One region of the Bradyrhizobium sp. SPXBL-02 genome, then DNA from elsewhere that is predicted to be linked to it. Evidence: predicted binding sites of a transcription regulator. Region 1 holds the regulator's gene; the other holds the start of a gene.
What was found. The regulator PhoB, encoded in region 1, activates phosphate uptake and scavenging genes when phosphate is short. The targets are predictions, from matches to a motif close to TGTCATNNANCTGTCAT.
Positions count from the first base shown of each region.

Region 2: a site for PhoB is predicted at 1,640-1,656, ahead of ACNJYD_RS01950 (DUF2794 domain-containing protein). Genes of this name have one in related genera too.

Region 1 is NZ_CP182474.1:7,932,654-7,936,062, reverse strand. It holds gene pstB (phosphate ABC transporter ATP-binding protein PstB) at 1-790, shown strand, start outside; gene phoU (phosphate signaling complex protein PhoU) at 802-1,518, shown strand; gene phoB (phosphate regulon transcriptional regulator PhoB) at 1,533-2,240, shown strand; gene ACNJYD_RS36875 (GcrA family cell cycle regulator) at 2,512-3,024, opposite strand.
Region 2 is NZ_CP182474.1:408,245-411,653, reverse strand. It holds gene ACNJYD_RS01960 (Bax inhibitor-1/YccA family protein) at 1-331, shown strand, start outside; gene ACNJYD_RS01955 (GNAT family N-acetyltransferase) at 555-1,085, shown strand; gene ACNJYD_RS01950 (DUF2794 domain-containing protein) at 1,202-1,573, opposite strand; gene ACNJYD_RS01945 (DUF1223 domain-containing protein) at 2,127-2,903, opposite strand; gene acnA (aconitate hydratase AcnA) at 3,135-3,409, opposite strand, start outside.

The DNA of each region.
Region 1 (3,409 bases):
GACCGTTCATCCCGGCTCGCAGCCGCTGCCCGAGGCGCCCGCCAAGGTCACCGCGCGCAACCTGAATTTCTACTACGGTGAGCACCACGCGCTGAAGAACATCAATCTGACGCTCGGCACCAACCGCGTCACGGCGTTCATCGGCCCGTCGGGCTGCGGCAAGTCCACCCTGCTGCGCATCTTCAACCGGATGTACGACCTCTATCCGGGCCAGCGCGCCACCGGCCAGCTGCTGCTCGACCAGACCAACATCCTCGACGCCAAGCTGGACCTCAACCTGTTGCGGGCCCGGGTCGGCATGGTGTTCCAGAAGCCGACGCCGTTCCCGATGACGATCTACGAGAACATCGCCTTCGGCATTCGTCTGTACGAGAAGATCTCGAAGTCCGAGATGGACGGCCGCGTCGAGAAGGCGCTGCGCGGCGGCGCGCTGTGGAACGAGGTCAAGGACAAGCTCAATGCCTCCGGCCTGTCGCTCTCCGGCGGCCAGCAGCAGCGCCTCTGCATCGCCCGCACCGTCGCGGTGCGGCCCGAGGTGATCCTGTTCGACGAGCCTTGCTCGGCGCTCGACCCGATCTCGACCGCCAAGGTCGAGGAGCTGATCCAGGAATTGTCCGAGAACTACACGATCGCGATCGTCACCCACAACATGCAGCAGGCGGCGCGCGTCTCCGACAAGACCGCCTTCATGTATCTCGGCGAGCTGATCGAGTTCGACGACACCAGCAAGATCTTCACGTCGCCGAGCGATCGGCGCACGCAGGATTACATCACCGGCCGGTTCGGCTGAGGAGACGGAATATGGGTTCTGAACATACCGTAAAGGCCTTCGACAGCGACCTTCAGGAGCTCACTCGCCTGGTCGCCGAGATGGGCGGCATCGCCGAGCGCATGATCGTCGATTCCGTCGACGCGCTGATCCGCCGCGACGTGGCACTCGGCCAGCGCGTCGTCACCACCGACGCCGATCTCGACGCGCTGCAGAAGCGCATCGAGGAGCGTGCCGTGCTCACCATCGCCCGCCGCCAGCCGATGGCCGTCGACCTGCGCGAGATCGTCGGCGCCATGCGCGTTGCGACCGATCTCGAGCGCATCGGCGATCTTGCCAAGAACATGGGCAAGCGCGTCGCGGCGCTGGAGACGGACTTCCATCCGCTCAAGCTGTTCCGCGGCCTGGAGCACATGACCGACCTCGTGCAGCAGCAGGTCAAGAGCGTGCTCGACGCCTATGCCGCGCACGATTTGCCGGCGGCGATGGCGGTGTGGAAGGGCGACGAGGAAGTCGACGCCATCTGCACCTCGCTGTTCCGCGAGCTCCTCACCTACATGATGGAGGATCCGCGCAACATCTCGTTCTGCATCCACCTGATGTTCTGTGCCAAGAACATCGAGCGGATCGGCGACCACGCCACCAACATCGCCGAGACCGTGTTCTACATGATCGAGGGCCAGGCGATCACCGACAAGCGGCCGAAGGGCGACATGACGACCTTCGCCACGACGGTGCCGAATACCTAAGGAGCGACGACAACATGGGCGCACGCATTATGGTGGTAGAGGACGAGGAAGCTCTCACCGAGCTTCTCCGCTACAACCTCGAAGGCGACGGCTATGACGTCGAGACGGTGATGCGCGGCGACGACGCCGACACCCGCCTCAAGGAGCACATTCCCGATCTGATCGTGCTCGACTGGATGCTGCCGGGCCTGTCGGGCATCGAGCTGTGCCGGCGGCTTCGGACCCGTCCCGAGACCAAGCAGCTGCCGATCATCATGCTCACTGCGCGCGGCGAGGAGAGCGAGCGGGTACGGGGCCTCGCAACCGGCGCCGACGATTACATCGTCAAGCCGTTCTCGGTGCCGGAGCTGCTCGCGCGCGTGAAGGGTCTGCTCAGGCGCGCCAGCCCCGAGCGGCTCGCCACCGTGCTCGCCTATGGCGACATCGAGCTCGACCGCGACAAGCGCCGCGTGGCGCGCTCGGGCCGGCCGATCGATCTCGGCCCGACCGAATATCGCCTATTGGAGTTCTTCCTGGAGCATCCCGGCCGCGTGTTCTCGCGCGAGCAGCTGCTCGATAGCGTCTGGGGCCGCGACATCTATATCGATGAGCGTACCGTCGACGTCCATATCGGCCGCCTGCGCAAGCTGCTCAATCTCGGCCGCGAGCAGGACCCGATCCGCACCGTCCGCGGCGCCGGCTACGCGCTGGATGATCGCTTCGCGAAGGCCGAGCAGACGTAAGATCTGCGAGCTGTTGGTGTGGTGAGCTGCGGCTACACCCTCAACCGTCATCCCGGGGCGCGCCCAGCGCGAGCCCGGGATCTCAGCGCGAGCGCTTGCGCTCGTCGCGATCAACCACAGGACGTGGTTTGACGATGACTCGGAGTGACCATCTCGCGCAACGATCGCGCCCTGTGGTTATGGATCCCCGCCTTCGCGGGGATGGCACCGAGTGAGTTCAGCCGTCATCGTGTGACGGCTGCCGTATGTGCAGCCAACTAATTCCGCAAGCTCAGCGCGTGCTCGGCTTCGCCGGTGCGCGACGGCGGTCCGCTGCGGGCTGATAGGCCACGCGCGAATGCTGGGCGCAATAGGGCAGGCCCGAGAGCGCCTTGCCGCCGCAGAAGAAGAAATCCGGGCTCGATGGATCGCCGACCGGCCAGTGGCACGTCGCCTCGTTCAATTCCAGCAGCGACAGGCGCTGGCTCATCGGCACCACGTTGTCGTAGGTAACCGGCTCGGCTTCCACCTCGACCTCGAAGGCCTGCGCCAGCGCGGTGTTGCCGCGCGCAACGGGTCGCGTCACCCGCATCATGTGCTGCGCGGGCCGTGCCTTGCGCGGCCGCGGCGCTGCCGATGAAGGGCTCTTGGCGCGGCCGGACAGGCCGAGCCGGTGCACCTTGCCGATCACGGCATTGCGGGTCACATTGCCGAGCTCCGCCGCGATCTGGCTGGCCGAAAGTCCGGCCTCCCAGAGCTTCTTCAGCTGCTCGACGCGATCATCGGACCAGGTCAAAACCGTCATTGCACCCTTTCCCTCGCAGCGCGCCTGCCATCCTGGAGCCTTCGCCGCGATTGCCTAAAGCCTTGAAAAACCCGTGCCGCCAGAATCCCTTAAGGCTCGCCGGGCGCGCTCAAGACGCCCGAACGTTTACGCCGGTACATGAGGACTTTTGGGATCAGAACTGCTGCACGAGATGTCGTATCTGACAGTCCAAACGCTACAATATGGCGTGACTCCCGCGCAAGAGTCCGCCGACTCGCTTCCACATGTTCCGTGGTGAAAAACCCGCAAAATCGGCACCGCAAGACTACGGATTCAGCGTTTCGCGAGGCTTTCCGGGCGGCATTGACACCCGTCTTTCCAGGCATAAGATAGTGCCACGTGCCGCCCTTAAAAGGCGGCACGT
Region 2 (3,409 bases), 690 kb from region 1:
GAGCCTCTACGGCTACACCACCAAGCGTGACCTGACCGGGATGGGCTCGTTCCTGTTCATGGGCCTGATCGGCATCATCATCGCCAGCCTGGTGAACCTGTTCCTGGCCAGCTCGATGCTGCAGTTCATCGTCTCGGTGGTCGGCGTGCTGGTGTTCTCGGGCCTCACCGCGTGGGACACCCAGCGGCTCAAGAACGATTACATCTACGGCTATGCCTCGGCCGGCGGTGACATCGCAGAGCGTGCGGCCATCACCGGCGCACTGTCGCTGTACCTGAACTTCATCAACCTGTTCACGCTGCTGCTGCAGCTCCTCGGCCAGCGCGAGTAAACTCCGAGGCGAGAGAACGGACACGAACCCCGGCCGAGAGGCCGGGGTTTTTGTTTGGGGGGTCGCGGGGGCGGCCACAAACACCGTCATTGCGAGCGCAGCGAAGCAATCCAGAGTCCCTCCGCGGATGCATTTCTGGATTGCTTCGCTGCGCTCGCAATGACGCTGCGGAGGCGGCGTAGCCCCCTTCCAGCAGTCGGACGAAGGCTCTATCCTTCCCGCCATGTCCGCACCCGATATCAGGCCCACCACCGAGGCCGACCTTCCCGCCATCACCGCCATCTACCAGCAGGCCGTCCGCGAGGGCACGGCGACGTTCGAGCTGGAGCCGCCTGACCTTACGGAGATGACGCGCCGCTATCGCGCGCTGATCGACGGCGGCTATCCCTACTTCGTCGCCATGCTGGACGGACGCGTGGCCGGCTATGCCTATGCCGGCGCTTACCGGCCGCGGCCGGCCTACCGCTTCACGGTGGAGAACTCGATCTATCTGGATCCCTCCTTCCACCGCCGCGGCGTCGGCTCGCTGTTGCTGGAACGGCTGATCGCCGAATGCGAGACGCGCGGCTTCCGCCAGATGATCGCGGTGATCGGCGATTCCGCCAATGCCGGATCGATCGGCGTGCACACAAGGTGCGGCTTCAAGATGATCGGTACGCATCCCAGCGTCGGGCTGAAATTCGGCCGCTGGCTGGACACGGTGATGATGCAGCGCGACCTCGGCGAGGGCGCGCGCACGGTGCCGGGGAATTAAGCTCGGTTTCGTTAGGGTGGGCAAAGCGCAAGCGTGCCCACCGTTCGCGGCGATCGAGATAGAACGTGGGCACGGCGCGGTGCGCCTTTGCCCACCCTACGGCAGCGTTCGTGCCGCTACACCACCGCCAGCTTGCGATCGATCACCAGCAGCACGCGCTCGAGCTCGTGGCCGCGGCGCAGGATCAGGCCGGTCGCCGAGATCACGCTGTACATGCCTTGCTTGCGCGCGAGGCGCGGGTCCTTCTCGATGCGGTAGATCGGCACTTCCGAGGCACGGCGATAGACCGAGAACACGGCGCGGTCCTTCAGGAAGTCGATGGCATAGTCGCGCCACTCGCCGTCGGCGACCATGCGACCGTAGAGATTGAGAATCCGGTGCAGCTCGAGCCGGTTGAAGGTCACCCGGTTCGGCGGCGCATGCGCCGCGGCGGGACGCGCCGCCGCGCGCTGCTCGCTCGGCTCGGCATCCTCCGACGTCAGACTCATGGGAAGCGCCTCCTCATCGCACGGCTATGACCCGGGTCCGCGAAGACCGTCCCCGGAACCGCGTTCATGACACTTGCATGATTGCGCCAACCGTTCCGCGCCGCAAGGGGCTCAACCGGTCGAATCGACAGTGCGTCTGGGCACACGCAAGGGTGGAACTCCGTCGCGGCAAACCGTCACGGGATCGTTAGCAGGAATCATAGTATCGCCGCTTTTCCGCCAACCGCCCGCCGCCCTGCATTGCGAAAAGACTGGTGTGCGTTGACCCGGTCCTTTCGGTTCCGGATTCCTCAGCCCCCAGCCCCCCGGGGTCGAACAGGATCGGGTCTGTACGCACGACAAGGAGGGCCAACGCAAGTTGGTCCTTTTTTGTTTGTGCCGCGATGTTTCCGGCCACTGTCATTCCGGGGCGCGCCTCTTGGCGCGAACCCGGAATCCATTGCTCAGCTTGCACAATGGATCGATGGATTCTCAGGTGCGCAATTGCGCAGCATAGCTCGCGCTTCGCGCCCCGGAATGGCGAAGCATCAATTGCTGAGACGTTCTGCTTGCTTCAATGCAGCGACGTGTACGCCGCACCCAACATCGGGCCCGGTCGCTCGCGGCTGCCGTCCTGGACGTAGACCACTGCGCCGTCGACGCCGTCGCGCGTGAGATTTTCGATCGGCACCGTCCAGCTCTCCGGACGGCCGGTCCAGTCGCCGACCTTGAGCAGGTTGCGCACCACGTTGTGATAGGTGACCTGCTGTCCGCGATTCTCGCCGCGGGTGATCGCGATCGGCACCGACTTGGCGATCGAGCAGATCCAGACCTCGCCATGCGAGACCGTGGGCTCCTTGCTCGCGGCCACCGACACGTTGATCTGCTTGCCCGAGAGCGACATCGTCACCGGCACGCTCATCACGCCGTTGCCCTTGTCGGTCTTGCCGATCGCGTTCTCGATGCCGGCGCGATCGCTGCCGATGACATGCGTGGAGCCGTTGACCACGACCTGTGGCGTGTAGACCTCGCGGTCGCCGCGCATGCGCGAATAGGCGCGCTGCCGTGCAGAGAAACGCGAATCCGCCAGCGTGTCCTTCCAGCCGAGATAGTCCCAATAATCGATCGGCATGCTCAGCGCGATGACCGAGGGATCCTTGGAGAGATCGCCGATGATCTGGTCGGCGGGCGGGCAGGAGGAGCAGCCCTGCGAGGTGAACAATTCGACGACGGCGCGGGGATCAGCCTCGGCAGGACGAATGACGGCGATGATCGCACATATGCCGAGAGCTCCCGACCAGAGGGCACCGGACCAACGTGGAATCAGATGGGAAGCCGTCATTGTCGTCATGTCGAACGCCGCACACCGTTGCTCTCAGGGGGAAATCTTATCGCCGGATGGTCACCGTAGTCTTACGGGGCGCGGTACATTCATCCATCCGGGCCACCGTCCAAGGGGAGGTATTCCGCCGGGCGGGCCCATCTGAAGCGTACCGCAAACGCGCGAAGGCGGCCTTTGATAGGCCGCCTTCGTTAAGGCTTCTACTCACTTCGCAGTGAGCCATCGTTCACAAATCCGCGCTTACGCCGCGAGCTTGCGCAGCACGTAGTGCAGGATGCCGCCGTTGCGGTAGTAGTCGAGCTCGTCCAGCGTATCGATGCGGCAGAGCAGCGAAACGCGCTGCAGCGAACCGTCGCCGGAGACGATCTCCGCGGTCAGCTTCTGGCGCGGCTTGAGGTCGCCGACGAGGCCACGCAGCGTGACCTTCTCGTCGCCCTTGAGGCCCAGCGACGACCAGGAGGTGCCTTCCTCGAAGGTCAGCGGCAGCACGCCCATGCCGACCAGGTTGGAGCGGT